2 linked regions of the Sandaracinus amylolyticus genome follow. The protein of the gene in region 2 interacts with the protein of the main gene of each other region in a pairwise test. Links are inferred from orthologs where the notes say so. Each region holds a gene or a part of one and is shown on either strand. Other genes may lie near its edges.

Evidence for each region.
Region 1: the proteins of DB32_RS15155 (region 2) and DB32_RS09765 interact in binary tests that used the Escherichia coli proteins (3 or more experiments, as listed by UniProt). The link is inferred for Sandaracinus amylolyticus from one-to-one orthologs.

The regions. Positions count from the first base shown.
Region 1 is NZ_CP011125.1:2,324,192-2,339,036, reverse strand. Bases 7,482-10,481 are described here. They hold DB32_RS09765 (YbgC/FadM family acyl-CoA thioesterase), read right to left. Parts: upstream 9,180-10,481; coding sequence 8,784-9,179; downstream 7,482-8,783. Other genes in these bases: DB32_RS09760 (GMC oxidoreductase), read right to left, coding at 9,176-10,481; DB32_RS09770 (MFS transporter), read right to left, coding at 7,554-8,756; DB32_RS46555 (hypothetical protein), read right to left, coding at 7,482-7,492. Also shown: DB32_RS09815 (tellurite resistance TerB family protein), read right to left, coding at 1-103; DB32_RS09810 (hypothetical protein), read right to left, coding at 143-328; DB32_RS09805 (dihydrolipoamide acetyltransferase family protein), read left to right, coding at 504-1,874; DB32_RS09800 (PEGA domain-containing protein), read right to left, coding at 1,976-3,082; DB32_RS09795 (WD40/YVTN/BNR-like repeat-containing protein), read right to left, coding at 3,131-4,438; DB32_RS09790 (hypothetical protein), read right to left, coding at 4,435-4,851; DB32_RS09785 (hypothetical protein), read right to left, coding at 4,859-5,446; DB32_RS09780 (hypothetical protein), read right to left, coding at 5,500-5,709; DB32_RS09775 (methyltransferase), read left to right, coding at 5,767-7,251; more of DB32_RS46555, read right to left, coding at 7,202-7,481; more of DB32_RS09760, read right to left, coding at 10,482-10,792; DB32_RS09755 (hypothetical protein), read left to right, coding at 10,896-11,795; DB32_RS09750 (hypothetical protein), read right to left, coding at 11,799-12,761; DB32_RS09745 (carboxypeptidase-like regulatory domain-containing protein), read left to right, coding at 13,032-13,553; DB32_RS09740 (peptidoglycan-binding domain-containing protein), read left to right, coding at 13,550-14,230; DB32_RS48085 (hypothetical protein), read right to left, coding at 14,452-14,844.
Region 2 is NZ_CP011125.1:3,582,423-3,597,610, forward strand. What follows is about bases 7,509-10,851. They hold DB32_RS15155 (1-acyl-sn-glycerol-3-phosphate acyltransferase), read right to left. Parts: upstream 10,463-10,851; coding sequence 7,709-10,462; downstream 7,509-7,708. Other genes in these bases: DB32_RS15150 (RNA polymerase sigma factor), read right to left, coding at 7,509-7,624; DB32_RS15160 (DUF6265 family protein), read left to right, coding at 10,525-10,851. Outside these bases: DB32_RS15120 (TrkH family potassium uptake protein), read left to right, coding at 1-1,431; DB32_RS15125 (potassium channel family protein), read left to right, coding at 1,471-2,139; DB32_RS15130 (acetolactate synthase large subunit), read left to right, coding at 2,241-3,878; DB32_RS15135 (aldehyde dehydrogenase family protein), read left to right, coding at 3,887-5,326; DB32_RS15140 (hypothetical protein), read right to left, coding at 5,382-5,984; DB32_RS15145 (hypothetical protein), read left to right, coding at 6,038-6,631; more of DB32_RS15150, read right to left, coding at 6,632-7,508; more of DB32_RS15160, read left to right, coding at 10,852-11,043; rplM (50S ribosomal protein L13), read left to right, coding at 11,207-11,653; rpsI (30S ribosomal protein S9), read left to right, coding at 11,693-12,097; DB32_RS15175 (hypothetical protein), read right to left, coding at 12,170-12,952; argC (N-acetyl-gamma-glutamyl-phosphate reductase), read left to right, coding at 13,065-14,114; DB32_RS15185 (metallophosphoesterase family protein), read left to right, coding at 14,130-15,023; DB32_RS15190 (PilZ domain-containing protein), read left to right, coding at 15,177-15,188. UniProt on the Escherichia coli protein: Catalyzes the transfer of an acyl group from acyl-ACP to glycerol-3-phosphate (G3P) to form lysophosphatidic acid (LPA). This enzyme can utilize either acyl-CoA or acyl-ACP as the fatty acyl donor.

The sequences.
Region 1 (14,845 bases), 1.3 Mb from region 2 along the record:
CGAAGCTGCGCTCCTGATCCGCGATCCGCAGATCGGCCCACGCGAAGGAGCACACGAACTTCATCAGACGCAGGCGGTCTTGGCTGTCGAGGTTGCCGAGCACGTGTCCTCCTGGGGAAAGGCGGCGAGTCTACACCGGGCGTCAGGGCGAGGCGGGCGCGCTCTCGTCGGCGCCGCCGAAGGTGCGCGCGGCACATCCGGCGAACGAGCGCGACGTCAGGTGGCTCACGGCCCAGAGCCCACCCACCGCACCGAGCACGAGCAGCACCACGAGGCGCACCAGGAAGCGTCGATCGCGCCGGAATGCGTGCTCCTCGAGATCGGCCATCGAGCGCGATGATGCGTCGGGGCGAGAGCCACCGCAAAGCCGTGCCACGAGCAGTGGGCATCTCGGTTGAAAGCCCCCAGGCAGTCTGGTAGTGACAGGCACCTTTTTCCGCGGCTTCCGCGGTGTTCGCGACGCGCCCGGCGAAATTCCGCGGGCGCGCGCAGGAGGAGCTCGAATGGCGACGACGGTCGTGATGCCTCCGCTCGGCGAGAGCGTGCTCGAAGGGACCGTGGGAAAATGGCTGGTCCAGGAAGGCCAGCGGGTCGAGCGCGATCAGCCGGTCGTGGAGATCCTGACCGACAAGACCGACAGCGAGATCCCGGCGCCGGCGTCCGGCCTGGTCGTGAAGCTGCTGGTGAACGAGGGCGACACCGTGCCGATCGGCGCGCGCCTGCTCGAGATCGACGAGACCGCGTCGGGCGCGGTCGCGGCCGCCCCCGCGGCTCCGGCGCCTGCCGCCGCGCCCGCGGCGCCCGCGCCGGTCGCGGAGCCGGCGAGCAGCGGTGAGCCCGGTCGCGCGTCGCCCGCGGTGCGCAAGCTCGCGCGCGAGATGGACGTCGACCTCGGCTCGATCGAGGGCACGGGCCAGGGTGGCGTCGTCACCCGCGAAGACGTGCTCCGCGTCGCGAGCGCGGCGCGCCCCGCAGCGGCCCCCGCGCGTCCCTCGGCGCCCGCGATCGCGCCGCCGCCCCCCGCGCCCGTCGCCGCGCCCGCGCCCGCGCCGCGTCCCGCGGCGACGTCGCCCGGTGTGCTCGCCGCCCCCGGCACCGCGCCGGCCGGTCTCGCCGAGGCGCTGCGCGTCCTGTCGGGACAGAGCGCGTTCAAGGTCCCGCCCTACCAGCAGCAGCCGGGCGACAAGGTCGTCCCGTTCTCGCGCCGCCGCCGGATCATCGCGGACCACATGGTCTACTCGAAGCTGTCGTCGCCCCACGTGGTGACGTTCGCCGAGTGCGACCTGCACAAGACCTCGGCGCTCCGCGACAAGCACAAGGACGCGCTGAAGAAGGAGGGCGTGAGCCTCACGTTCCTCGCGTTCGTCACGGCGGCGGTCGCGCGCGCGCTGCGCGAGTACCCGGTGATGAACTCGCGCGTGCTCGAGGACGCGTACGTGCAGCACCGCGACGTGAACCTCGGCATCGCGGTGGAGACCGACGAGGGCCTCGTCGTGCCGGTGATCCGCAAGGCGGACGAGCTGCGGGTGCGCGGCATCGCGCGCGCGATCGACGAGATCGCGACGAAGTCGCGCGACGGCAAGCTCACGCCGGACGACCTCGCGGGCAAGACGTTCTCGATCTCGAACCCGGGCCGCAAGGGCAACCTCGTCGGCGGCGCGATCATCTCGCAGCCGAACGTCGGCATCCTGCGCATCGGCGAGATCAAGAAGCGCGTCGTCGTGGTGGAGAACGACGGCCAGGACACGATCGCGATCCACCCGGTGATGTACATGGCGCTCTCGTACGACCACCGCGTGGTCGACGGCGTCGTCGCGAACGGCTTCCTGTTCCGCGTGAACGAGCTCCTCGAGAAGGGCGAGTTCGAGATCTGAGCCGTGGTTGTCGGAGGGGTCTTGGAGACCCCCTCCCCAACGCACGAAAACGGCCCCTCGCGGGGCCGTTCTCGTTCCGTCGGATCGGGTCCGCGGATCGCTCAGAACGAGCCGAGCACCATCGCGCCCGCGACGCTCTCGCCGACCATCGGGACCACGGCGACGTCGGTCTCTTCGTCGGCGAGCATCCCGCCCTCCTGCGTCGTGATCAGGAGGAACGCGGTCGTGCCCGCCGCGAGGATCGTCGTGATCAGGAGCGCGTCGGTGACGACCGCGAGCGTGCTCGCGCTGTCCGCCGCCTCGCGCCCGTCGACGCGCGCCTGCTCGCGCACCGCCTCGGGCAGGCTCGTGTCCTCGTACGTCGCGACGTGGCGCTCGAAGTCGTCGTTCGCCGCGAGCGCGAGCCCGCCGGTCACACCCGCTGCGATGCCCGCCGCGATCGTGATCGCGCCCGCGACCCACACGCCCTCGAGGATCCGGAACCCACCGCCCGAGCTCGGCGGCGGCGTCGGCTCGGGCTCCGCGATCGGCTCGACGACCGGCTCCGGCTCGGTGCTCGCGACGACCGGCTCGGCCTCCGTCCCCGTCGCCTCGACCGGAGACGCGCCCACGCCCGACGCCACGACCGCCTCCGCGCGCGCGAGGCGCACGTCGACGCGCGCGGTCTGACCGCCCGCGACCGTCACGGTGCGGCGCTCGGCGCGGTAGCCGTCGAGCTGGATGTCGATCGTGTGATCGCCCGCGACCACCCGCACCGGCTCGGCGATCGGCGCGCGTCGCTGCTCGGTGCCGTCGATCGTCACCACCGCGCCGTCGGGCGTGACGTGCAGATCGAGCTCGCCCACGCGCTGGCGCAGCCGCCGCACCGCCGCGTCGACCTCGCGGCGCTGCTCGCGCGACGCGCCGGTGCTCTCCGCGAGGAAGCGCTCGAAGTGGAACAGCGCCTCGAGCGGGCGATCGAGCTGCTCGTACGCGTTCGCGATGTTCACGCGCACCATCGGGTGCGGCGCGAGGCGATACGCCTCCTGGAACGCCTCGAGCGCGACCTGGTAGTCGGCGCGCCCGTACGCGTCGACGCCGCGCTGGAACTCGACGCGCGCACGCTCGCGATCGTCCTGCGCCGCGGCGCGTGGGCTCGCGATCCCGAGCGCGAGCGCGACGAGCGCGACGACGAGGGCACCCAACGTGGTGCGCGAGAGCGAACGCATGAAGACCTCCACCGAGAGGGCGACGGTACGTTCGCGCTCGGGCGCGCGTCAAACGCGACGGGCGCGACGCAGCGCGAGCAGCGCGAGCCCGAGCAGGAGCGCCCCGCCCGGCGCGCGGGTGGACGGCCCGGCGCGGCACGAGCAGCCCCCGTCGCCGCCGCCCTCTCCGCTCCCCGCGTCCATCGTCGTCACGCCCGCGTCGGGCACGATGCCCGCGTCGACCTGGAGATCGAACACCAGGTCGGGCCAGAACATCGGGCACCGCTCGCCGACCTGCGTGTCCGCGCTGCAGCCGACGTCGTTGCGCACGTCGTCGTAGCTCCAGAGCGCGTCGAGCGTCTCGCCGCCATCGCTCGAGCGCGCGAGCGCGAAGCCCGTCGTGCGATCGTCGGCGCACACCCAGAGCTCGCCCTCGCGCTGCGCGAGGCAGCGCACGCGCAGCGCGGGATCGAGCATCTCGAACGTGAGCCCGCCGTCGGTCGAGCGCGCGAGCCCGCCGTCCCAGCTTCCCGCCCACACCGTCCGGCCGTCCGCGCTCATCGCGAAGCCGACGATCTCGAGCATCTCGAGCACCGTGCGCCACGTGTCGCCGCCGTCCTCGCTGATCAAGAGGCGCTCCGGGACCTCGTCGGCGACCGGCCGCACCATCCGCGCGAACAGGCGATCCGCGTTCGTCGGATCGACGCCGAGCACGTGCACGATGCGCTCGCCCTCGACCAGCGGGATCTCGATCGCGCGGAACGTCTCCGCGCGATCGTCGCTGCGCAGGACCACGCCGCGGCGCGGCTCGGTGTCGGTCATCAGGATCGCGCCGCTCGTGTACACGCGCATCGGATCGCTCGTCCCCACGCGGATGCGATCGGTCAGCGCGGTCGGGTGCGGGATCGCGATCGTCGACCAGGTGAGCCCTTCGTCCTCGCTGCGGCGCACCTCGTCGGGCGTCGTGCCCGTCGACGTGATCAGCCACGCGGTGCGGGGCTCGCTCGGGTCCTGCACGACGTCGACGACGTACTCGTCGTCGGGCGCGGTCTCGGGCGTCGACCACGCGCACTGCGCCTCGTCGCTCCGGTGCAGGCCGTCGAACGTCGCGGCGACCAGGGCGCGCGACGGGAACATCACGATCGCGGGATCCTCGTTGGTGCGATCGAAGGGCACCGCGTCCGCGCACTGCCACGTCCACGTCTCGCCACCGTCGCGCGTCGTGATGAAGCCCCAGGTGGCGCGCACCACGACGTGATCGCGATCGGTCGGATGGAAGGTCACCGCGCCGAGCGAGGGCTCGCGACCGTGCGCCGACGCGCGAGCGGCCAGCGCGAGGACGAGCAGCAGCGCGATCGACGACACGCGCATCATCATTCGAGCGGAGCTCCCTGTACGACGACGAGGTCCACGTACCAATAGCCCGCGTCGTGCTCGAGCTCGACCGCGATCGGCACCTCGCCGTCGGGCGTGACGAGCACGCCGTCGAGCACCGCGGTCTCGCCGTCGAGCGTCGCGTTCATGAACGTCGCGTCGGTGTGGCGCGCCAGGCGCGGCAGTCGCTCGACCTCGCGCTGCAGGCGCGCGGCGTCGTGATCGCGCTGGTACGCGGCGCTCGTGCGCTGGACCGCGCTCTGCCACTGCGATGCGCGCACGTCCGCGAGGAAGCCCTGCGCCGCGTCGCGCGCGGGCGCGGGCAGCACCGCGTAGCAGGCCACCGACGTCGCGCAGGTCGCGACGAACGCGAGCAGGCCGCAGCCCACGCCGGCGATTCGGAGCGCGCGGCTCATGCGCGGCTCAGCGTCCCCAAGGATCGAGCACTTCGGAGAACGTGCGGTGGCGCGCCGCGATCGGCGCGAACGGATCGATCACCTCGGACGCGATCGCGATCTCGCGGCGCGGCGGAGGCGGCGTGTGCTCGAACGGATCGAGGATCTCGTCCACCCACACGACGTAGATGTCGGCGCCCGCGCCCGAGCGCGCGTTGGGGCGGGTCGGCGCCGAGCGCACGTCGGTCGCGGCCTCGACCTCGCCGATCACGCGGCGCGCCGCGTCCGCGATCGTCTCGTCGTAGCGCCCGGGGCGCGTGATCTCCGCGACCGTCGACGCCGATCCGCCGGTCGCGTCGAAGCGCACGAGCCAGCGCGCGCGCGCCGAGTGCGCGATCGTCAGCGTGCCGGTCGCGCCGTGGGCCTGGGGATCGGTGATGCGCACCAGCTCCCGACCGAGCGTGCTCGCGATGGTGCGGCGCAGCCGCTCCGGGTTGATGCGCGCGTGCCCGGGATCGACGACGAGCACCACGGCGCCGCGTGCGTCCTGCGCCGCAGCGGGCTCGGGAACGAGCGCCGCGAGGGCGATCACGAGCGCAGGAAGAAGAGCACGCATCGAGAGCCCAAGCGTAGGAGACCGGCGGGCGTTCGAGCAACCCCGCGGCGGGGTCACCCTCGCTCCCGGCGCAGCGCGCGCACGCGGTCGACGGCGCGCGCGATCACGGTCACGCAGGGATCGCAGAACCCGCCGCAGCAGGTGCGCCACGTCTCGTCGGGCGCGTCCACCCGGGCGCGCACCTCGTCGCGCAGATCCTCGGGCAGGCCGAGCTCGCGCAGCGCGTCGGTGATCACGTCGTCGACATCGCGCGCGGCGGTCATCGGAGGGCACGAGCATGCCGCGCGAACGCGCGCGATGCAGCATGGCAGACTCGCGCCGTGCGCGACGACGAGGTGATCGCGGAGCTCGGGATGCCGCTCGAGGCGCGGCCGAGCGCGCTGCCGTTCGACGGTCCGCGCACGTGGTGGATCGGCGACGGGATCGTCGCGTGGTGCGCGAGCGAGGCCCGGGTACGGGACGAGCTCGCCGGGCTCGCGCGGGGCGCCGCGCATCCGCTCGCGCCGCGCGTGGTCGCGCACACCGCGCGGGCGATCGCGCTCGCGGCATCGCCCGACGCGCCGGAGGACGCGCTCGAGGCGCTCGTCGCGTCGGCGCCGCGCGAGGTGCGCACGATCGAGGCGACGGTGCGCGCCCACCTCGAGGGCATCGCCTCGCCGATCTCGGTGCCGCGCGCGCTCGCGCGCATCGTGGGGCGGGCGCGCACCGATCGCCTGCTCGCGCGCACGCTGCGGGTCACGACGCGCGTGGGCCCGATCCTCGGCGGCGTGCACCCGGCGTGGCTGCGGCGCGCGGAGGGAGGCGTCGCGTCGCTCTCGATGCGCCACGCGCAGCACGAGGGCTGGAGCGCGATCGATCTCGTCGCGCCCGAGGTCTTCGGGCTCGGCGCGCTGCGCGACGACGACGACGACGCAGCCTACGATCTCGCGCTGCTCGCCGCGCTCGCGCGCGAAGCGACGCTCGCGCGCGGCGACGACGCGGAGGACGCGGCCGAGCGCGCGCGCGACGTCGTCGATCGACTGATGCCGCGCGACACCGCGCGCGCGGTGCGAGTGCGCGTGGAAGCCCCCGCGTGGCTCGACACCTCGCGATGGCGCGGAGACATCCCCGCCGCGAAGGCGCGCTGGGCGCTGCGCGAGCTCGACGGCCTGCCGCTCGGCGGCGAGATCGTGCGGGTGCACGTCGATCCTCCGCTGCGCGCCGGTCGCGCCGCGCCGCCCTGGCGCCCGCGGAGCGAGCGTCGACGCGAGCTCTTCTCGCGGTGGGATCGCGGCATCCAGGCCGACGACGAAGGGCTCTTCTCGGCGACGCCCGAGGCGCTCGCCGATCGCATCGCCGAGGGCGCGCACGGCGTGGTGATCGACGGCACGTGCGGCATCGGATCGATCGCAATCGCGCTCGCGCGGCGGCCCGAGGTGCGCGAGGTGATCGCGGTCGACCTCGACACGTCGCGCCTCGCGATGGCCGCGCACAACGCGCGCATCTACGACGTCGCGTCGCGCATCCGCTTCGTGCACGGCGACGTGCACGACGTGATCGCGCGCGAGCGCGCCGACGTGCTGGTGCTCGACCCGCCGTGGGGCGGGCGCGACTACGATCGCGCGCGTGTCGTCGCGGAGGATCTCGCGCTCGACGTGCGCCCGCTGATCGCGACGTTCGAGGGCGCGATCGTGCTGAAGCTCCCGCGCAGCTTCGACGTGCGCACGCTGCCGCCCGGCTTCGTGACCGAGCCCGGCGTCGACGCGCGCGGTGGGATCAAGATGCTGATCGTCCGCCGCGCCGCGCAGCGGCCCCGCGGAGCATGACGGCGGCCCCGAGGAGCTGATCGGCGGCCCCGAGGAACTGATCGGCGGCCCCGAGGAACTGATCGGTGGGGTGCGGCGCCCCCACTGCCGGCCTCGATTTCGCGATCGGCGCCCTCGTTTTGGCGATCGGCGGCACCGTTTTCGCGATCGGCGGCACCGTTGCACGGAACGGCGGCACCGTTGGCACGAACAGCGGCACCGAGACCGCGCGCAGCGGCACCGAGACGGCGCGCAGCGGCACCGAGACGGCGCCCAGCGGCGACGTGGCCGACCGCGGCGGGCACGAGACCGACCGCGGGGGCTCAGTCCCGCGAAATCACAGCGTTTTCGACCCGCCGCGGGAGCACGCGGGCGTCCCACACGAAGAAGAGCGCGCCCCCGATCACCGGCACCACCGCCGCGGCGGCGAACGTCGTGCGCAGCGAGGTCGCGTCCGCGAGCGCGCCGAAGATCGGGCTCGCGAACAAGATCCCGGCGTCGAAGATCGCGCTGAAGAGTGACATCGCCGAGCCGCGCTCCTCGTCGCGCGCGCGCCCCGCGGTCATGCCGCTGACGATCGGGAACGCGAACGAGTGGCCGAGCCCGGCGAGCGCGCCCGCGAGCGCCATCGACCACGCGTCGCGCGCCAGCGCGAGCGCGGCGAGCGCGATCGCGATCGCGACGAGCGAAGGCGCGAGCACGCGCTTCGGGCCGACGCGCTCCGGGACCCATCCCGCCGTGAGGCGCAGCAGGATCGCCATCGCCGCGTACCACCCGTAGAAGAGCCCGACCGACCCGATGTGCTCCTCGAGCACGAAGGTCGCGAGGAACGCGTAGGTCGCGCCGAGCGCGCTCGCGAACGCGAGCCCGATGAACCACACCGGCAGCAGATCGCGCTGCAGCGCGACCGCGACGAAGCCGCGCTGCGCGCGCGCGTGCACGTGGACCGCGTCGCGACCCTGGCGCGCGCCGGTCTCGGGCAGCGCGAGCGAGACGAGGAGCCCGAGGCTCGAGCACGCGAGCATCAGCACGAAGAGCTCGGTGAACCCCGCGTGCTGCAGCACGAGATCGCCGACCAGCCCGCCGAGCGCGACCGGCATGAGGCCCGACACGCCGAACGTCGCGAGCCCTTCCACGCGACGCGCCGCGGGCACGAGATCGGTCGCCGACGTGAAGAGCGCCGCGAGCGCCGCGCCCGATCCGAGGCCATGCGCGACGCGCACGATCCACAAGAGGGGCCCGACGTGATCGACGAAGAGGTACCCCGCGCACGCGATCGCGTGCACGAGCCCGCCGAGCACCATCACGCCGCGGCGCCCGGCGCCGCCGTCCATCGCGCGCCCCGCGAACGGGCGCACCGCGACCGCGCCCGCGCCCGCCGACGCGACGACGAGCCCGACGGTCAGCGCGCGCTCGCCCCACCGCTCGAGCAGGCCCGGCAGGTGGAGCGTCAGCAACACCCCGAGCCCGTGCAGGAAGTTCGCGGCGAACGCGACGAGGAACGGGCGCGTCCAGATGCTGCTCACGCGCGCGGAGGTGTAGCGCGCGCGCGCTCACGCGCCCGCCTGCACCCGATCGATCACGCTCTTCGGGATCGGCACGAGCTTCTTGTTCGCGTCGACGCAGACCATGTGCACGACGCCTTGCACGAGGAGCTCGCCGCGCCGCCACACGTCCTGCTGGAACACGATGCGGAAGCCGCTCTCCATCCGCGGCGTGCTGCGGATCTCGAGCGTGTCGCCGAACACCGCGCCCTGCTTGAACGTGAGCTCGCACTTGTAGACGACGAAGCCGACGCCGTCCTGGTGGAGCAGGCGCACGAGCTCCTCGACGCCGAGCAGGTGCTCGCGCGCGCGCTCGAAGTACTTGAGGTAGTTCGCGTGGTAGACGAGGCCCGAGTGATCGGTGTCCTCGTAGTAGATCTGCACGGGGAACGTCGCGGTCGTCATGCGCTCTTCGCGAGCTCCCGGTGCGCGTGCTTCGCGGGGATCTTGCTCATCGCGCGCTCGGCGAGCGCGGTGATCGTGAGCGAGGGGTTCACGCCCGGGTTCGCGCTGATCGCGGAGCCGTCGATCACGTAGAGGCCGTCGTAGCCGAAGACGCGATGCTCGCTGTCGATCACGCCCTCGCTCGCGTCGCGGCCCATGCACGCGCCGCCGAGGATGTGCGCGGTCGTCGGGGTGCCCGCGAGCGTCTCGGTGAGCATCGTCATCGCGACGCCGCCGACCTTCTCCGCGAAGCGGCGCGCGAGATCCGTCGCCTCCTCGATGAACGCGGCGGGCGCCTCGCTGCCGGGGCTCAGCGTGCTGACGAGCCCGCGCTGGAACCCGGTGTACACGCTGCGCCCGAGCCGCAGCGAGAGCGTGCCCTCGAGCGTGCGCATGTAGAGCAGGATCTGGCTCGCCTTCGCGAAGTCGCCGACGGTGAGCGCCTTGAGCCAGAGCGCGGGCTGGCGGAAGAAGCTGCGCACCGAGCCGCCGATGCGCGTGAAGACGTTCGAGCCCGGCGAGTGCGGCAGCACCATCGTGCGGAAGAAGCCCGAGCCCTCGGCGTAGCGCACCGGCTCGATGTGGCTGTGCTCGTCGGTCTCGAGGATCGACGTGATCGCGATCCCCTTGCTGAAGTCTTCCTTCCACTCGGGCGCGATGATCCCGATGAGCGCCTCGCTGTTCGTGCGCACGAAGTCGCCGACGTGCTCGCTGAGCTTCGGCAGGCCCTCGGCGTCCTCGCGCATCTTGAGCAGCAGCGGGATCGTGCCCATCACGCCGCCCGAGAAGACGACGTTGTCCGCGGTGAACGTGCGCGTCGCGCTGCCGAACGTGTGCTTGGTCTCGACGCGATAGCCGGCGCTCTTCCCATCGGCCGACGCGCGCGGGCGCACCGCGGTGACCTCGGTCTCGGGCTCGACCTTCGCGCCGCGCTTCTCCGCGAGGTAGAGGTAGTTGCGATCGAGCGTGTTCTTCGCGCCGACGCGGCACCCGGTCATGCACGCGCCGCAGTAGTTGCAGCCGACGCGCGCGGGGCCGTCGCCGCCGAAGTACGGGTCGGGCACTTCCTGATCGGGCGTGCCGAAGAAGACACCGACCTCGGTCGAGTGGAAGTCCTTCTCCTTGCCGATGTCCTTCGCGATCGACTTGAGGATGCGATCGCCGGGCGTGACCGTCGGGTTCGTGCTCGCGCCGAGCATGCGCTTCGCGGTCGCGTAGTGCGGGAGCAGCTCCTTCTTCCAGTCGGCGAGGTGCGCCCACGACGCGTTCTGGAAGAAGCCGTCCTTCGGCTGCGGGAGCGTGTTCGCGTAGACGAGCGATCCCCCGCCCACGCCGACGCCGTGGAGGATCGTGACGTGCGAGAGGAACGACATCTGGAAGATGCCCTGGAGGCCGACCTCGGGGCGCCAGAGCCAGCGGCGCACGTCCCAGTTGGTCTTCGGGAAGTCGGCCTGCGAGAAGCGCTTGCCCTTCTCGAGCACCAGCACGCGATAGCCCTTCTCGCTCAAACGAAGCGCGGAGACACTGCCGCCGAACCCCGACCCGATCACGATCCAGTCGAAATGCTCGTCCATGCGGTCGCCATTCTGGTGCCGGACCCGGGTCGAAGCGAGCGCGTATGAGCGCGAGCAGAGCGCTGATACGATGTTCTGTCCGGACGGACGCATGGGAGGGGGCATGGCGGACGTGCGTGTGCTCGTGTTGCTCGCGATCGTCGCGTGCAGCGGGTGCGTCGAGCTGCTCGGACCGCGCAACGCGCGGCGCGCGGGGTTGATCGAGGCGCCGCGCCCGCAGCCCGCGCCCGAGCCCGCGGCGCCCGACGCGGATCTGCACCCGGTGATCTTCGCGTACCGCGAGTCGCTGCGGCCGTTCCTGGGCGCCGACGAGCAGGCCGCGCTCGACGCGGTCGACTGGGGCGGCACGGCGCGCGGCGACTCGGAGCGGCTGCGCTTCCTCGCGGCCGATCACGCGATCCGTCGCGTGCTGCCGCTGGTGCTCGAGGCGGAGGGGTCGGAGATCCTCGCGCGTCACGCGCAGCGCCTGCGCGCGCTGCCTCCGCTCCTCAACCGCGACACCGACGTGGTGCAGCGGCTCGCGGTGATCGAGGCGATGGTCGCGCTGGAGCGGGTGCGGCGCGGGATCGACGCGCGCGAGCCGAGCATGGTGCCGACCGCCGGCGAGACCGCGCCGAGCGACGCGGGCGACGCGCCGCCGAGCGATCCGCTGACCGACGCGCTCGCGAGGCTGCCGCGCGAGCGCAGCTACGACGTGGATCCCGAGGGCGAGGCGGCGATCGCGGAGGCGCTCGCGGAGTACGCGACCGAGTACGCGCGGGTGCACGGCGTCTCGGAGCTGCACGGCGCGGCGGCGGCGGCAGCAGCGGCGGACATGGTCGACGTCGCGTTCATGGTCGGGCGCGCGATGCAGCAGGGCGTCGGGCGCGAGCGCTTGTTCGAGGAAGCGCTCGCGATCGCCGACGGCATGTGCGGCGCCGCGCGGCGCGGAGAGCGGCTGCCGCGGCTGCACCGCGACGAGACGCCGGCGCGCGACGACGATCTCGCGGGCAGTCGGCCCTGACGATCAGCGGCTCGCCTCGGCCTCGCCGCGCGTCGCGATCCAGCCCGCGCGTGCGCCGGGCTGCGGCGGCGCGAGCTCCGCGTCGGCGAGCTCTTCGAGCTCGCTCATCAGCGCGGCGCACGCGGCGAGCTCGGTGACCGAGCAGGCGTGGCGTCGCAGCGCGGCCTCGGTCGCGAGGCGATCGCCGCCGACCTGGACGTGCCAGACCTCGAGCCGCGCGCGGCCCGCGAGCTCGCGCTCGAGCTGCGCGCGCTCCTGGCCGTCCGACACGACGAGATCGAGCAGGCGCGCGCCGGGGTGACGCGCGACGAACGCGTCGTGATCCTCGCGCGACGCGAACGCGAGGCGCAGGCGCGTGAACCGACGCTGCTCGAGCGCGACGCGCGAGACGACCAGCCCGTCGCAGCCCTGGGCGTCGATGCGCTCGGCGTCGTCGGCGATGCGCGCTTCGCCCCAGCGCTCGGTGATGCGCAGATCCTCGGTGAGCCCGAGCTCGACGCGCATGCCCTCGAGCACCTCGTCGAGCTGCGCGGGCGCGCTCATCTCGGGGCCGATCGGGATCGCGGCGAACCCGAGCTCATCGGCGTCGACGGGGCGATTCGACGCCCAGCTCGCGACCCCACCGGCGGGGCTCGGCACGAGGACCTCGGCGCCGCGCAGGCACGTCTCGCCGAGCGCGCGGCTCGACGGGTCCCACGCGCGGCCGAGCGCGAGATCGGACTCCTCGACGAAGAGCGCGCGCACCGGCTCGGGGTCCTGCTCGAAGATGCGCGGCGACGCGCCGAAGAGCGCGGCGGGATCCTCGAGCGTGGGGAGCGCGCGGAGTGTGATCGCCGCGTCGTCGGCGCCGATGCCCGCGTCGCCCATCGGGGGAGTGGTGCGAGGACCTCCTTCGCAGGCTGCGAGCGCGAGCGCGAGCCCGAAGCAGGGCGCGAGACGAGGGCGAAGAAGACGATCGATGTTCACGGTCAAGCTCCTGATGCGCGACGCGCGACCCCCCGCGCTCGCTGCGCCGCCTCTCAGCAGCGTTCGTGCCGAGCCAGATTCGCGCGGCACGCACACGGTTTCGGCGCGAACGCCCATGCGCCGCCCACGCCGCGCCCAGGGCTTCGTCGTTCACGACGTGATGTGCGGTGCACACCCGCGCGCGCTCGCAGCACGAAACGGCGCAACAGCGCGCGGCGCGGTCCGATGGGTCGTCGCATGTGGCGGTGCCAGTTCCGCGATGGGGGGTTCGTGTACGCGCTCGGAGAGCGATTCGAGCTGCGTCGGCTCGATCGCGGAGCGGGGTGGGAGCGCCTGGACGAGCGCCGCGCGGTGGACGTCCTCGGGCGCCTCGCGCATCGCATCCGCCCCGAGCTGCGCGACGTGCTCGCCCGTCTGCGCGGCGACGTCGCGGGCTTCGGGGAGGGCGAGCTCGAGGCGCTGGTGCGAGTCGAGCTCGAGTCGTTGACCGGACGGCTCGCGCTGGTGCGACGCGTCGAGCGGGTCGCCACGATCAGAGGGGAGCACGGACGGCAAGCGCCGGCGGACTGCGCGCCCGAGACGAGCTGGATCGAGCTCGAGCTCGTCGACGACGCCGGCGCGCCCGTGGTGGGCGCCCGGTTCGAGATGCGCTCCGAAGACGGGCGCGTGCGCCGAGGCATCACGGACTCGACGGGGATCGCGAGGGTCTCCGGGCTCGTCCCCGGGACCTGCTCCGTGACGTTCCCCGATCTCGACGGCGACGCGTGGGTGCCCGGGGGAGGATCACGATGACGACCGACCGAGTGCACGTCGTCCGCCAGGGCGAGGACGTGCCGAGCATCGCGGCGCGCTACGGCGTCGCCGATCCCGCGCGGATCTGGAACGCGCCCGAGAACGAGGCGCTGCGTGCACGTCGCCGCTCCATGCACGTGCTCCTGCCGGGCGATCGGGTGTCGGTCCCGCCTCCGCGCGAGAAGCGGGTCGACTGTGCGACGGGGCAGCGACACCGGTTCGAGGTCCGCACCGGCACGGTCGAGCTGCATCTCCGACTCCGTCTTCCCGACGGCACCACGCTCGGGAGCGAGCCGTACGTGCTCGTGTTCCACGATCGCGGCGTCGAGCAGACGCGCGACGGGACGACCACCGGTGACGGCGAGCTGCGTGAGGTCCTCCCGGCGCGCATCCGAGCCGCGATGATCGAGCTACCGCGCCGACGCCTGCGCTGGGAGCTCGCGGTGGGCACGCTCGACCCGCACGCCGACGAGGACACGTCGACTCCGGTGCTGACTGGCATCCAGGCGCGCCTCAACAACCTCGGTTTCATGTGCGGGCGTGTCGACGGCGAGCTCGGACCGAAGACACGACACGCGCTGTCGGAATTCCAGAGAGAAGTGCTCGGAAGAACCGAGCCGACGGGAGATCTCGACCAGGAGACCTGGGATCGATTGATGGAGGAGCACGGAACATGACGCAGATCGCGCGAGTCAGCGCGGGCGCACCGAACACGCTCGTCGGAATGCCACTCTCGCTGGTGCAGCTCCGGATTCCGCCGCCACCACGCGAGACGGACTCGCGCACTGGGCGAGATCCGCGCGACATGGCGCGTGATTTCGCAGAATCGGTCCGACTCGAGCCGGTGCAGAGCGCGAGGGTCGTGATCGTCCCGCTCGTCGGGGGGAGCGCGTCGAGCTCACCGCGACCCGACCCCGCGCGCGCAATCGAGGCGACGACGGATGATCGCGGCTCGATCCTCCTCGAGGACGGAGTCGCTCCGCTGTTCGCGCCGAGCGAGTACCTGGTGTTCTGGACCTATCACCAGGAGATCTACGACGAGGTGATCGAGGCGCTCGCCGACCCGGAGCGCGCGACCACGGTGATCCGAGAGCGCGCATTCCAGCACTTCACGTTCGCGCCCGAGACGGCGGTGGGCGAATTGGAGCTCCCGCTGCTCGGCGAGCACGAGCTGCCCTCGCAGATCGCAGTGTTGCTCGCTTCGGTCCGCCCGGGCCCGATGGGCATCGTGAGACACCGACGACGCTTCGGGCCGCGCTCGTCCGCGGTGATCGTCGAGCAGGTCGATCACC
Region 2 (15,188 bases):
CTCGTGATGGCGACGCTCGGGATCCTCGGCCGCGGCCATCGCGCGCAGCGCTTCCTCGCCGACGCCGCCGATCACCCGGCGCGCCTGATGGTCCTCTCGTTCGGCATCACCGCCTTCCTCGGCGGCTTCCTCCTCACGCTCCCCGAGGCCGTCGTCCGCGTGGAGGACGCGTCGTTCCTCGACGGGCTCTTCACCGCGACCAGCGCGGTGTGCGTGACCGGCCTCGCGGTGAACGACGTCGGCGCGACGTACACGTTCTTCGGCGAGGCCGTGATCGTCGTCCTCGCGCAGATCGGCGGGCTCGGGATCATGGTGCTCTCCGCGTCGTTCGTGGTGCTCGCCGGCCGCAAGCTCCGCGTGAAGCAGAGCGCGGTGCTCGTCGAGATGATCGACGCGGGCTCGCTCGCCGCGCTCCGCCGCACGCTGATCGCGATCGTCGGCTACACGCTGCTCTTCGAGGCGATCGGCGCGCTGCTGCTGTACGCGTTCACCGGGTTCCACCCCGAGGTGATGCGCGGCCCCGACGATCCCCATCCGATCGCGGGCGCGGGGGATCGCGCGTGGTGGTCGGTGTTCACCGCGGTCAGCGCGTTCTGCAACGCCGGCTTCTGCCTCAGCCACGCGAACCTCGCGGGCTTCGCGGCGAGCTGGCCGATCTGCCTCACCGTCGCGGCCCTGATCACCGTCGGTGGCATCGGATTCCCGGTGATCGACGAGCTGCGCAGGCACGCGTGGGAGCGCGTTCGACGCCGCCGTCCGGACCGCCTCTCGCTCCACGCGCGCATCGTGCTGGGGACGAGCGCCATGCTCACGCTGGGCGTCGCCGCGATCCTGCTGGTGCTCGAGTGGAGCCAGTCGCTCGCGCATCTTCCGTGGCACGCGCGCGTGCTCGCGTCGCTCTTCCAGTCGGTCAGCATGCGCACGGCGGGCTTCAACACGATCGACCTCGGCGCGATGCGCGCGGTGAGCATCGCGCTCGCGTGCGTGGTGATGGTCATCGGCGCATCGCCCGGCTCGACCGGCGGCGGCATCAAGACCACGTCGTTCGCGGCGATCTGCGCCGAGGTCTGGGCCGAGCTGCGCGGCCACGCCTCGGCGCGCCTGCTCGATCGGCGCCTCGAGCCCGGCGTGGTGCGCCGCGCGATGGGCGTCACGTTCCTCTCGCTCGCGATCGTGATGCTCGGCACGTTCGCGATGCTGATGACCGAGGATCACGAGCCGCTGCGCATTCTCTTCGAGGTGTGCAGCGCGTTCTCCACGGCCGGTCTGTCGACCGGCATCACGTCGTCGCTCAGCCCGGCCGGCAAGCTCGTGCTCATCGTGATGATGTTCGCGGGCCGCACGGGCCCGCTCACGCTCGCGCTCGCGATGGCGACCGAGACGAAGCGCACGCCGGTCCAGCTCGCATCCGAGCGCGTGATGATCGGCTGATCGACCCATGAGCGTCCGCTCATCCCAGAGGGCGAAGGTATGAAGGCGAAGAAGGTGCTCGTGATCGGCGTGGGCCGCTTCGGAGACTCGCTGATCGAGACGCTCTGGCAGGCGCGCGCCGAGATCATCGCGGTCGACGCGGACCCCGAGCAGGTCGAGCAGGTGAAGGACAAGACGAGCGCGGCGTTCGTGGGCGACGCGACCGATCCGCGTGTGCTCTCCGCGATCGGCGCCGATCTCGTCGACACCGCGGTGGTCACGTTCGGCGAGGACTTCGAGGCGACCGTGCTCTGCGTCACCACGCTCAGGAAGATGGGCGTGAAGGACGTCGTCGCGCGCGCCGCGACGATGCGCCAGGCCGAGGTGCTCCGCATGGTCGGCGCCTCGCGCGTCGTGCAGCTCGAGCACGAGATGGGTCATCGCGTGGCGGCCGATCTGGTCATGCCCGTCGCGAGCGATCTGCTCGACTTCGCCCACGGCGTGCGGGTCGTGCCCTGGATCGCCGAGGGCAAGATGGTGGGCAAGACGCTCGCGCAGGCCGAGCTCCGCAAGCGCTGGGAGATCCACGTGCTCGGCGTTCGCCCGCAGGGCGCGGGCGGGAAGAAGCTCGAGGTGCCCGGCGCCGACTACACGATCGCGGCGGGCGACACGCTGCTCATCGCCGGCGCGGAGGCGTCGATCAACCGCTTCGTGCGCGAGAGCGAGTAACCCGGGGTTGTCGTTCCGCCCGCGATGCCCGAGATCGAGGCTCGCGACGAAGCCGCGCGCGATCGAGTAGCGTCGCGCACGACCAGCGGGAGGGCCGAACGTTGAACGCATCCGAGACCTTCGTCCGTGCGCTCGAGGCCGAGGGCGTCACCTACGTCTTCGGCATTCCAGGCGAGGAGAACCTCGATCTCCTCGAAGCGCTGCGCACCTCGCGCATCCGTCTGATCCTCACGCGACACGAGCAGGCCGCGGGCTTCATGGCCGCGACCCACGGGCGGCTCACCGGGCGCGCGGGTGTCGCGCTCTCGACGCTCGGCCCCGGCGCGACGAACTTCGTGACCGCCGCCGCGTACGCGCAGCTCGGCGCGATGCCGATGCTGATGATCACCGGCCAGAAGCCGATCAAATCCTCGAAGCAGGGCCACTTCCAGATCGTCGACGTGGTCGACATGATGCGGCCGCTCACCAAGTACACGCGGCAGATCGTCTCGGCCGACACGATCCCGGCGCGCGTGCGCGAGGCGTTCCGGTGCGCCGAAGAAGAGCGCCCGGGCGCGGTGCACCTCGAGCTCCCCGAGGACATCGCGCGCGATCCTGGCGGGGCCCCGCTGCTCGAGCCCGCGGCGACCCGCCGTCCGATCGCCGACGACAAGGCGATCCACCGCGCGCTCGCCGCGCTGAAGGACGCGAAGCGGCCGCTCCTGATGATCGGCGCGGGCGCGAACCGGAAGCTCACGAGCAAGATGCTCCGGCAGTTCGTCGATCACACCGGCATCCCGTTCTTCACGACGCAGATGGGCAAGGGCGTGCTCGACGAGACGCACCCGCTCTGGCTCGGCAACGCCGCGCTCTCCGACGGCGACTTCGTGCACCGCGCGATCGAGCGCGCCGACTGCATCGTCAACTGCGGCCACGACGTCGTGGAGAAGCCGCCGTTCTTCATGCGCGGCGCGCGCACCGTCATCCACGTGAACTTCAGCGCGGCGCAGGTCGACTCGGTCTACTTCCCGCAGCTCGAGGTCGTCGGCGACATCGCGAACACCATCTGGCGCCTCAAGGAAGCGCTCGAGCCGCAGCCGCACTGGGACTTCTCGTTCTTCCAGACGGTGCGCGAGCACCTCGACGCGCACCTGCTCCGTCGCGCCGACGACGAGCGCTTCCCGATGCACCCCGCGCGCGTCGTCGCGGACGTTCGCCGCGTGATGCCCCACGACGGAGTCGTCTGCCTCGACAACGGCATCTACAAGCTGTGGTTCGCGCGCGCATATCGCTGCCGCATGCCGAACACGCTGCTGCTCGACAACGCGCTGGCGACGATGGGCGCGGGGCTGCCCTCGGCGATCGCCGCGAAGATCGTGCAGCCGAGCCGGCGCGTGCTCGCGGTCTGCGGCGACGGCGGGTTCATGATGAACTCGCAGGAGCTCGAGACCGCGGTGCGCCTCGGCCTCGATCTCGTCGTGCTCGTCCTGCGCGACGACGCGTACGGCATGATCCGCTGGAAGCAGGCGCACATGGGCCTGCCCGACTACGGCATGGCGCTCGGCAACCCCGACTTCGTGAAGTACGCGGAGTCGTACGGCGCGCGTGGTCATCGTCCTTCGAGCGCCGCCGATCTCGCGCGCATGGTCGAGCGCGCGTTCGAGAGCAAGGGCGTCCATCTCGTCGACGTGCCGGTCGACTATTCCGAGAACGACGAGATCCTGAACCGCGAGATCCGCGAGCTCTCCGCGGCGATCTGAGGACCATCATGACGAAGCTCCGCGAGCGTTATCCCTTCTTCGTCGCCAACCGCCCCGAGCAGCCCAACGAGGAGCTCGAGGTCACCGACAAGTTCTCCGGCGAGGTCGTCACGCGCGTCGCGCTCGCGCGCACGCCCGACATCGATCGCGCGATCGCCGCCGCGGTCGCCGCCGAGAAGCCGTTCGCGCAGATGCCGCCCTACGCGCGACAGGCGGTGCTCGAGCACTGCGTGAAGCGCTTCCGCGAGCGCTTCGAGGAGCTCGCGCACGCGCTCTGCGTCGAAGCGGGCAAGCCGATCAAGGACTCGCGCGGCGAGGTGACGCGCCTGATCGACACGTTCCGCGTCGCGGCCGAGGAGTCGGTGCGCATCGACGGAGAGGTGCTGAACCTCGAGATCTCGGCGCGCGCGAAGGGCTACCGCGGGTTCACGAAGCGCGTGCCGATCGGCGCGTGCTCGTTCATCTCGCCGTTCAACTTCCCGCTCAACCTCGCGGCGCACAAGGTCGCGCCGGCGATCGCGGTGGGCTGTCCCTTCGTGCTCAAGCCCGCGTCGCGCACCCCGCTCGGCGCGCTGATCATCGGCGAGGTGCTCGCGGAGACCGAGCTGCCGCCGGGCGCGTTCTCGATCCTCCCGGTGCACCGCGATGGCGCCGATCTCTTCACGACCGACGAGCGCTTCAAGCTGCTCTCGTTCACCGGCTCGCCCGCGGTCGGATGGGATCTCAAGGCGCGCGCGGGCAAGAAGAAGGTCGTGCTCGAGCTCGGCGGAAACGCCGCGTGCATCGTCGACGAGGATCAGCGCGACCAGCTCGATCGCGTGGTCGAGCGCATCGTGTTCGGCGCCTACTACCAGTCGGGCCAGAGCTGCATCAGCGTGCAGCGCATCCTCGTGCACGCGTCGCTCTACGACGCGCTGCGCGAGCGCCTCGTGACCGCGGTGCGGGCGCTGCGCTCGGGCGACCCGAAGGACGAGAGCACGTTCATCGGCCCGATGATCTCGGAGAGCGAAGCGAAGCGCCTCGACGGCTGGATCCAGGACGCGGCGAAGAAGGGCGCGAAGGTGCTCGTCGGCGGCAAGCGCGAGGGCACGATGCTCGACGCGACGCTCGTCGAGGACACGCCGCGCGACTGCGCGCTCTACGCGGAGGAAGCGTTCGGCCCCGTCGCGCTGCTCTCGCGCTTCGAGCGCTTCGAGGACGCGATCGCCGAGGTGAACGACAGCAAGTTCGGCCTGCAGGCGGGCGTGTTCACGCGCGACGTGTTCAAGGCGCAGCGCGCGTGGGACGAGCTCGAGGTGGGCGGCGTGATCATCAACGACGTCCCGAGCTTCCGCGTCGACAACATGCCGTACGGCGGGGTGAAGGAGAGCGGGCTCGGTCGCGAGGGCATCCGCAGCGCGATCGACGACATGACCGAGGTGCGGCTGATGATCCTGAAGATGCCGTGAGCGCGCGCGGTGATCGTTGGACCTCCAACGAGGTTGGTTGGAGCTCCAACGATCATCAGACCCACGAGACCGCGAAGGCCATGTGCTCGGCGTTCAGCATCTCCGGGATCTGCTTCAGGAACACGCGCCGCGTGACGAGCCCGAGGCTGCTCTCGAACCAGCCCTGCCAGCCGTTCCGGAAGTACGGCGCCTGGACCATGCGCGTGCCGAGGCACTCGATGCGCGCGTCCTTCATGCCCGTCTTGTAGACCGCGGCCGAGCCCCCGATCATCACGCGGTCGAACACCTTCTGCGCCTGCGCGAGCACGAGCTCCATCGATACGCCCGCGCCCGACGCGCGCATCGCGCGCAGCAGCGTCTCGATGTACGCGTTCTGGACGCGCGCCGCGGACTCGCGCCCGATCGCGACCTGCTCCGCCGCGTCGGGGATCAGCACGCTCATCGCCTGGTAGTGCGCGAGCGCGACCTCGACCGGCACCCACGACGTCGCGACGAGCTCGCGCATCGCTTTCACGTGCTCGGCCGCGAGCGTCGCCCAGTACGCGTCGGCGACCCCTCGCTCCTCGACCTGACGCATCGAGTTCGCCAGCACCGTGCCTCGCAGATGCGAGTTGGGCGGCACCGGGCTGCGCGGTGCGAGGATGACGGTCTCCGCCACGTCGTTCGAGCGTAGCGCAGTCGAGCGTTGCACGTTCGCTCGTGGAACGGTCGATGCTCGTCACGAAGGAGGGAATCAACGAGAGCGAGGCGGACGTGGCGACGCGAGACGAGAGAGCGAGAGCGGATCGTGAGCGCGCGATCGTGGGCCCCGGTGTGCTCGCGGGCCTCTTCGCGGCGACCGTGATGGGCCTGATCCTGATGAGCGGCGCGGCCCTGCTCGGGCGCGGGTTCTGGACGCCGATGCAGCTGATCGGCGCGACCGTGCTGCGCGATCGCTGGAGCGAGCTCCCGATGCTCGCCGGCCTCGCGGGCGTGGTGCTGCACCTCGGGGTCGGTGTGGCGTGGGGCGTCGTGTTCACGGCGCTGACCCGACGCGTGCACGGCCGCAGCAACCTCGCGATGCTCGGGATCCTGTTCGCCGCGTTCGTCTTCATGGTGATGACGTACGGCGTCGCGCCGTGGGCCAGCCCGTGGTTCTTCTCGAGCTATCACGTGGGCCGATACTTCATCGTGCACCTCGTGTTCGGCCTGGTGCTCGGCCTCTCGCTGCCGAGCGCGGAGCACGTGATCGCGACGCGCCGCGCGCACCTGCATCGCCACGGTCCGGTCCTGCGCCGGAGCCCGTTCCGGCGCAGGACGGTCTGATCACCAGTAACGGTGGCCGTTCAGCTTGAACGGCACGTCGAGCTCGCGGCTGATCTCTTCGATCACGTCGGGCGTGTAGAAGTAGTTGCGCACGCGCGCGATGTGATCGCCGTCGATCTCCACGCGCGTGAACGCGCGCACGGCCTCGCCGTCCTCGTGGTCGTACCAGTGCACGAGGAGCCACTCGCCGCGATGCGAACGCACCTCGATGCGCGGCGGCGTGGGGCGCGCGCCCTGGATGAAGCGCGGATCGATCCCGCCCTCGACGTCCGCCGCGGCGAGCCGACGGCTCCCGAACATCATCCCGGTGAGCGCGCCGCTCCGCGCGGCCTCGCGGCCGTACTGCGTGCACACGCGCACCACCTCGACCGTGCTGCGCTCCATCAGCAGCGCCGCCACGCGATCGAGATCGTGCGCGTTGAACGCGTCGACGAACGCATCGATCACCTCGCGCGAGGGGAGGGGACGCGCCCGCTCGTGCATCGCGGGATCGACGAGCTTGCTGCGCCCTCCGTGCAGCGCTGCCTTCACCGCGCCGATGGTCGTCGAGAGCGTCTCCGCGATCTCCTCGAGCGTGAGGTCGAACACGTCCTTCAGCACCACGGACGCGCGCTCCTGCGGCGAGAGCTGCGAGAGCAGCGTGCCCGCGGCCTCGCGCTGCGCCCGCGGGTCGCTCGTGGTGCTCGCCGCGTCGATCTCGCTCGCGAGCTCGCGCTGCCTTCGCACGCGATCGATCCAGAGGTTCGACGCGACGCGGAAGAGCCACGCGCGCGGCCTCGCGGGCGCATTCCCTTCGAGCGTCCCGAGCGTCACGAACGCGCGCGCGAGCGTGTCCTGCACGAGGTCGTCCGCGTCCCACGGCGAGCGCGTGAGGTGGCGACAGTAGCGATAGAGCTCGGGCCGGAGCGGCTCGTAGAGATCGAGGAATCGATGCCACGAGCCCTTCACGGCATCGGACAGATCGAGCACCGGATCGTCGTTCTTCGTCGTCATGGGAGAGAGACGGCCGATCCGGCCGCCGGGATACCACCCGCCCCCATCCGCGCGCTTCCGTCCGGGATTCGCTCCGGCGAGGGCTCAGTCGATGACGAGGTGCTCGATCAGCACGCGATCGAGGTCGACGTACGTGGTCCCGTCGTCGATGAGCGCGCCGGGCTTGATGTGATCGCCCTCGACACGCACGAGCTGATGATCGTGCAGCGCCGCGAGCGCGTTCTCGAGCTTCGGACGCGCGACGCTCTCGCGCAGCGTGATCTGCCCCGAGAGGTAGCGACGCTGCCCGAGCGCGAGCGCGTTCTTCAGCCACTCCTTCTTGCCGAGCGACGCGACCTCGCCGTTGCGCAGCGCGCGCACGCTGAGCAGCGCGAGGCGATAGCTCTCGAAGTACGAGCGCAGCATCTCCGCGTAGCGCGCGACCTGCGCGCCGCTCGCGCCGCCGCCGCGACGCACCATCGAGCCGACGATCTCGACCTCGCCCGCTGCGCGCATCGAGCCCAGCGCGTCGTCGAAGATCTCGTCGAACTCCGCGTCCGCGCGGTACATGAACTCGAGCTTGAAGAGGCGCGAGACACGGCGGACGCGATCGCGCAGCGTCTCGAGCTCGGCCTCTCCGTTCATCGCGAGCAGTGCGCTGGAGATGAGCGCGCTCGGCACGAAGAAGTGGAGGATCGTGTTCTTGTGGTACTCGAGCGCGATCCGGCGCTCCTCGGGGATCTGGTAGATCGGCTCGTCGGGCGGCTCACCGCGCTTCGGGTCGCCCTTGCCGTCGTCGACCGTCACGACGAGCTTCGCGTCCTCGAAGAGCCGCAGCGCCTCGCTCAGCGTCTCGGGGCGGAAGCGACCCTCGTCGTCGATGACAGGCTTCGCGATGCGCGCGGCGAGCCGCTCGAGCGTCGCGACCATCGTGCGCGCCTGACGCACCAGCTGATCGTGGGTGATGCCGCGACGACGATGCGCCATCAGCGCGGTCGCGCAGAGCGCGGCGGGCGTGACCACCGTCGCGCGGTTGATCTCGTAGGTCACGCGGTGCGCGATGCGCTGCACCAGCGCGCGTCGCTGCGGCGGCGAGAGCCCGCTCTCGCCGTTCTGCACCGAGGGCGCGCCGCGCGCGCGATCGTTCTTGCCCGCGAGCGCGACCGCTTCGTCGACCAGGCCGCGGAACGACATCGTTTCGCCGAACTGCAGGTAGAGCCGCCCGTACTTGCTGCGCAGCACGCGTCCCGTCGCGAGCAGCCCGCCGATGCTCTCGGGCTGCTTCTCGCCGCCCGACTGCTCGTGCACGTACGACTTCTCCTCGATGATCCGCTCGTAGCCGATCGAGATCGGCACGAACGTGATCTCGCGATCGCGCAGCTGCAGCGCGGCATCGACGATCATCGAGAGGATCCCGAGCTTCGGCGGCAGCAGCTTGCCGGTGCGCGATCGGCCGCCCTCGACGAAGAGCTCGACGTTCCAGCCCTCGACGAGGATCTTGCGGACGTACGCGTCGACGAGCTGCGGATAGAGCTTCTTGCCCTTGAAGCTGCGCTTGATGAAGAACGCTCCGGAGCGCCGCAGGAAGGGCCCGAGCGGGAAGAACGAGAGGTTGTCGCCCGCGGCGATCAGCGGCGGCGCGAGCCCCTCGCGATAGAGCAGATCGCTCACGACGAGGTAGTCGACGTGGCTCTTGTGCGAGGGCAGCAGCACGAGCGGCCCCTTGCGCGCGGCCTCGCGCACTCGCTCGAGCCCTTCGCGATCGACGACCATGCCGTCGTAGATCCGGTTCCACACGACGGTGTCGAGGAACCGATGGAAGAAGTGGACGACGTTGGTGTCCGGCGCCGCGCACAGCTTGTCGAGATCGCGCCGCGCTTCGCGCTCGATCTCCACGACCTCGCGCTTCGCTTCCTTCGCCGCGTGATCGAGGTGCTTGCGCACGCGCGGGCTGCGCATGAGCTCGTCGACGATGCGCGTCGACGTCTTCTTCGCGGGCCCGAGCACCAGCGAGCGCTCGCGCTCCATCCGACGCAGCAGCGCGTAGCGGATCGCGTCCGCGGCCTGCGCGTCGGTCATGTCCTGGTGCTCGTCCAGGAACGCACGGACGTCGAAGGGCTCGCCGCTGCGCAGCAGCGAGTTCTTGTAGTTCGCGAGGAACTGCAGGAACACGCGGATGCGCCCCGGCCACTCCGCGGGCCCGAAGATCAGATCGATCGCGGAGCGACGCTGCGTGCTCGCGGGGCGCTTCGTCCACACGAACGTCTGGGGCACGAGCACGATCGGCTTGCTCGTCTTGCGCTGCAGCTCGACGAGCGTGCGGATCAGATCGACCTCCATGTCGTCGCCCTTCGTCGAGCGGGCGAAGAGGCGACCGTTTCCCTGGAGGCGCGGCGGGCGACGCAGGAAGAGCAGCGCGCTGTGCTCCCCCTGGAGCGTGTCGATCAGCGCCCGATCGTCGGGGATCTGCTTCTGCAGGCGCATCCGCCGCGACCCGCGACCGAAGGGCTCGGCGACGAACATCCCGACGTCGTTCGTGAAGCGCACGAGCGGCAGCCCGTGCTTCTTCGTGAGGAAGTCGAGCGCGAGGAAGTCGAGGAACGAGAGCGAGCGCGCGACGTACACGACCAGGCCGCGCTCGGCCTGCTGCCGCACCGTGGGCTCCCAGCGCTCGTCGAGCTTGATGTGCGCGAAGAAGCGCTCGTACAGCGAGCGCCACGCGCTGCTCGGCTGGTAGACGACGGGTCGGTACCTATCCTCGCTGGTGCGCGCCGGAGGGCTCCCGGCGGGCTCCTCGACGGGACCGCGCGGGGGCACGTTCGACGGGCCGACGGCGGCGGACGGAGGCAGCTGGCTCATGGTCCAGCGTCCGACGTTAGCACGCAGTCCGCCGTCGGAAGCCCCGCGCGCCCGGAGGTGTGATGGCGACCACGACAACGAAGACGAAGGGCCTCGTCGCGGCGATCGCGCTCGCGATCGGGGCGTGTGGTGGATCGTGCCCGGAGGCACGGACCACGACGGCGACGGCCGGCGGAACGGGCCCGCTCGCGGGCTACGGGTTCCTCGCGGGGACCTGGGTGGCGGACCACGACGACGGTGCGCGCACGGAGGAGACGTGGACGGTGCCGCGCGGGAGCGTGATGCCGGGCTCGTCCCACACCGAGGCCGCCGACGGCCGGACGCGCAGCTGGGAGAGCCTCCGGATCGAGCAGCGGGGTGACGCGATCTTCTACGTGGCACTGCCGGTCGGCGCGGACGGAGAGACCTCGTTCGCGGCGGTGGAGCTCGAGGCCGATCGCGCGGTGTTCGAGAATCCGCAGCACGACTTCCCGCAGCGCATCACGTACCAGCTCGAAGGGCCCGAGATCTTGCGGGCGACGGTGAGCGATCTCGGCGGCGCGACGCAGACGACCTGGCGCATGAGGCGGGAAGCGCGCTAGAAGGAAGGCCTTCGGTCGCGCCGCGCGCACGGCCGGACGGCGGCTCCGGCCCTGGCGGCTGGGCAGCACGGGCGGCTTCGCTTGACACGGCGAGCCGCTCCATCTACATCACGCGCCCCTTCGCGCCCCGACCCGGGGCGCTTTTTTTCGCAGGTTCTCGATCATGCGCCTTCTCCGTGCCCAGCAGACGCACAGCGCCAATCCGGCGGAAGTCAATCGCCGCTGGTTCGTCGTCGACGCCGAAGGACAGCCCCTCGGCCGAGTCGCCTCGCGCATCGCGGCGGTCCTTCGCGGCAAGCACACGCCGCTGTACACGCCCCACGTCGACACGGGCGACTTCGTCGTGGTGATCAACGCCGAGAAGGTGAAGCTCACCGGCGCGAAGCTCGACGACAAGTTCTACTACAAGCACTCGGGCATCCCGGGTGGCTTCCGCGCCGAGCCGTACCGCAAGCTGCTCGATCGCAAGCCGGAGTTCGCGCTCGAGAAGGCCGTCAAGGGCATGCTCCCGAAGACGCCGCTCGGCCGCAAGATGCACACGAAGCTGAAGGTCTACGCAGGCCCGACGCATCCGCACGCGGCGCAGAAGCCCGAAGTGCTCAAGTTCTGATCCCGCTGCTGAAGCTCTGAGAAGGACGAGACAGAGACCATGCCCCAGGCGCTCATCCACGGTCGGCACTACGGCACCGGCAAGCGCAAGCGCGCCATCGCGCGCGTGTTCCTCAAGCCCGGCAGCGGCGACATCACGGTCAATGGCCGCACCCTCGCGGAGTACTTCCCGCGCGAGACCTCGCAGATGATCGCTCGCCAGGCGTTCGAGATCATCGAGAAGATGAGCGACTACGACGTCACCGCGACGGTCTGCGGCGGCGGCGTGGCGGCCCAGGCGGAAGCGGTGCGCCACGGCATCTCGCGCGCGCTGCTCCACGTCGACGGTGAGCTCCGCTCGCCGCTCAAGAAGGCCGGCCTCCTCACCCGCGACGCGCGTGAGAAGGAGCGCAAGAAGCCCGGTCAGCCGGGCGCGCGCAAGAAGTTCCAGTTCAGCAAGCGCTGAGCTCCGGACTCCGAACCGACGAAGAAGCCCGCGGTGCTCGAGAGAGCGCGCGGGCTTCGTCGCGTTCGGAGCTCAGCTGGGGCGCGCGCTGCGCGCGCTCGGATCGATCGCGACCAGACGCGACCAGATCGCGTCCTGCACCATGCGATACGACGCCGCGTCGCGGCCCTCTTCGGGCGAGGCCTCGCAGAGGCGCGCGGTCGTGAGCGCCATGCGCAGGAAGTCCGGCAGCGCGAGATCGGGGCGCAGCGCGATCTCCGACCAGCGATCGAACGTCTGGGTGCTCCGTCCGATCCCGAGCTGCTCGGCGACGTTCGCCATCGCGCGCTTGAGGTCGTCGCGCGGCGACCACGGGTTGTCGAGCAGCGCGGGATCGATCGCGGTCCCGAGGAAGCGCTGGTAGATCGCGCGCCGCGCGAGCTCGTCGCCCGACACCGGGAAGCGGGTCGCGATCCAGATCACGATCGCGGCGAAGAGCGCGAGCACGCCGAGCACGATCGCGATCGGCACCGCGACGCTGCGCCCGAACGGCATCGGATCGCCCGCGAACATCGCCTGACCCGGCAAGAACGCGAAGAGGATCCCGATCCCGAGCAGCCACACCGCGAGGCTCGTCGACCAGCCGCGCAGATAGCCGACGCCGATCGATCGCCAGTCGCGACGCAGCTCGGTCACGCGGAGATCGCTCCACGACGTGAGCGCCGAGCCCTCGACCCAGTACGTCCCCTGCGGGAGCAGCGGGAAGCCGAGGAATTGATAGAAGAGCGTCTGCACCGAGCCTTTGCCGACGCGCGCGATCGAGCCGTAGAAGGCCTCGTACTGCGGGTGGATGAGCATGCGCCGCGGGCGCAGCAACGAGCGTTCCCCGAGATCTTCGAATGATCTCGCGGTCGCCGCAGATCTCCGGCGGCGCGCACGCGCAAAGGTTGCGTGCTGCGCGGCGCGCGCGGGGGTATACGTCCGCGCCATGACGAAGCGCATCCGGGCCGCGATCGTCGGCGCGACGGGCTACACCGGCGCCGAGCTCGCGCGACTGCTCCTCGGTCACCCGAACGTCGAGCTCACGGTGCTCGTCGGCGCGAGCAAGGCGGGGCAGCCGGTCGAGCGCGTGCTGCCGTCGCTCGCCGGGATCGTGCGCGGCGAGGTCGAGGCGTTCGACGCGGATCGCATCGCGTCTCGCGCCGACGTCGCGTTCTGCGGCCTTCCGCACGGCGCGAGCGCGCCGATCGTGAAGGAGCTGCGCGCGCGCGGCGTGATCGTCTTCGATCTCAGCGCCGACTTCCGCCTCGTCGATCGCGCGGTGCACCGCGAGTGGTACGGCGACGATCACGCGCCCGAGCTCGCGAAGAGCGCGGTCTACGGGATGCCGGAGCTGCATCGCGACGCGCTGCGCACCGCCGATCTCGTCGCGGTGCCGGGCTGCTATCCGACCGCGACGATCCTCCCGCTCGCGCCGCTCTTCGCGAAGGGGCTCGTCGAGGAAGGGCCGGTGATCGTCGACGCGAAGAGCGGGGTGTCCGGCGCGGGCCGCGCGCCCTCGGAGCGCACGCACTTCAGCGAGACCACCGAGGGCTTCCGCGCCTACAAGATCGCGGGCGCGCACCGCCACACGCCCGAGATCGAGCAGGAGATCTCGCGCGTGGGCGCGCGCGACGTGCGCATCGTGTTCACGCCGCACCTCGTGCCGATGACGCGCGGCATCCTCTCGACGTCGTACCTGCGCGTGAAGCCGGGCGTCGACGCCGCGCGCTGCACCGCGGAAGCGCGCGCGTTCTTCGAGGGCTCGCCGAGCGTGTTCGTGCACGACGCGGGCGCGTGCCCCGACACGCTCTGGGTGCGCGGCTCGAACCGCGCGCACGTCTCGTACGCGCTCGACGCGCGCACCGGCTTCGTGATCGCACAGGGCGCGATCGACAACCTCGTGAAGGGCGCGTCCGGGCAGGCGCTGCAGTGCATGAACGTGCGCTTCGGCCTGCCCGAGGGGACGGGCCTCGCGATGCCGGCCGCTTGGCCGTAAGTGATCGGGAGGCCCGTGCGCATCCTCCATTTCAGCGACATCCACGTCGACGTCTCGCCGCACCTCGTGCCGTTCCGCGATTGGATCGGCAAGCGCCTGGTCGGCGGCGCGAACCACATCCTCCGGCGCGGGAAGCACTTCCGGCGCACACGCGAGAAGCTCGCGGCGCTCGGCGCGTTCGCCGACGAGCACGAGATCGACCTCGCGATCTGCACGGGCGACTACACGATCCTCGGCACCGAGGTCGAGCTCGCCGCGGCGCGCGAGGCGGTCGAGCCGATCACGAAGCGTCCGCTCGGCTACGTCACGGTGCCGGGCAACCACGACGTGTACCTCCACGACACGATCCGCGAGCGGCGCTTCGATAAGTACTTCGGTGAGTTCCTGCGGAACGATCTGCCGGATCTCGCGAGCGCCGACGGATGGCCGCTGGTGCGCCTCTTCGGGGATCATCTCGCGGTCGTCGCGGTGCGCAGCGCGCGCCCGAACCCGCAGGTCTGGCGCTCGAGCGGGATGATCGAGCCCGGCGAGCTCGCGGCGATGCAGCGCATCGTGCGCGATCCGCGGGTGCGCGATCGCTTCGTGATCGTCGCGACGCACTACGCGCTGCGCCGCCCCGACGGGCGTCCCGACGGGCGCAACCACGGTCTCGAGAATGCGGAGGCGATGCTCACCGCGCTCGCCGAGCTGCCGCGCGGCTGCGTGCTGCACGGCCACATCCACGAGCGCTTCCGGCTGCGTCTTCCCGGGGTGCGCCCGACGATCCTCGGCGCGGGCAGCGCGACGCACGAGGGCGAAGAGGGCTTCTGGATGCTCGAGCTCGACGGCGACGGCGGCTCGGCGACGCCCGGTTGGTTCGACGGGAAGGGATACCGGCTCGACACCGCGGAGACGGTGTCGATCTCCTGAGGCGTCGCGAACCACCGTCGGGCGAGCACGAGAACGTGCTACGAGATCCGTAGCGCTACGGTGTTCGTAGCACGCGCCGAGACCTCACGGCCGCTCGCTTTCTTGCCTCGCGCGCACCGCATCCGGGACGATCTCACCCGGAGGTCGGACGCCATGCTGCAGTCG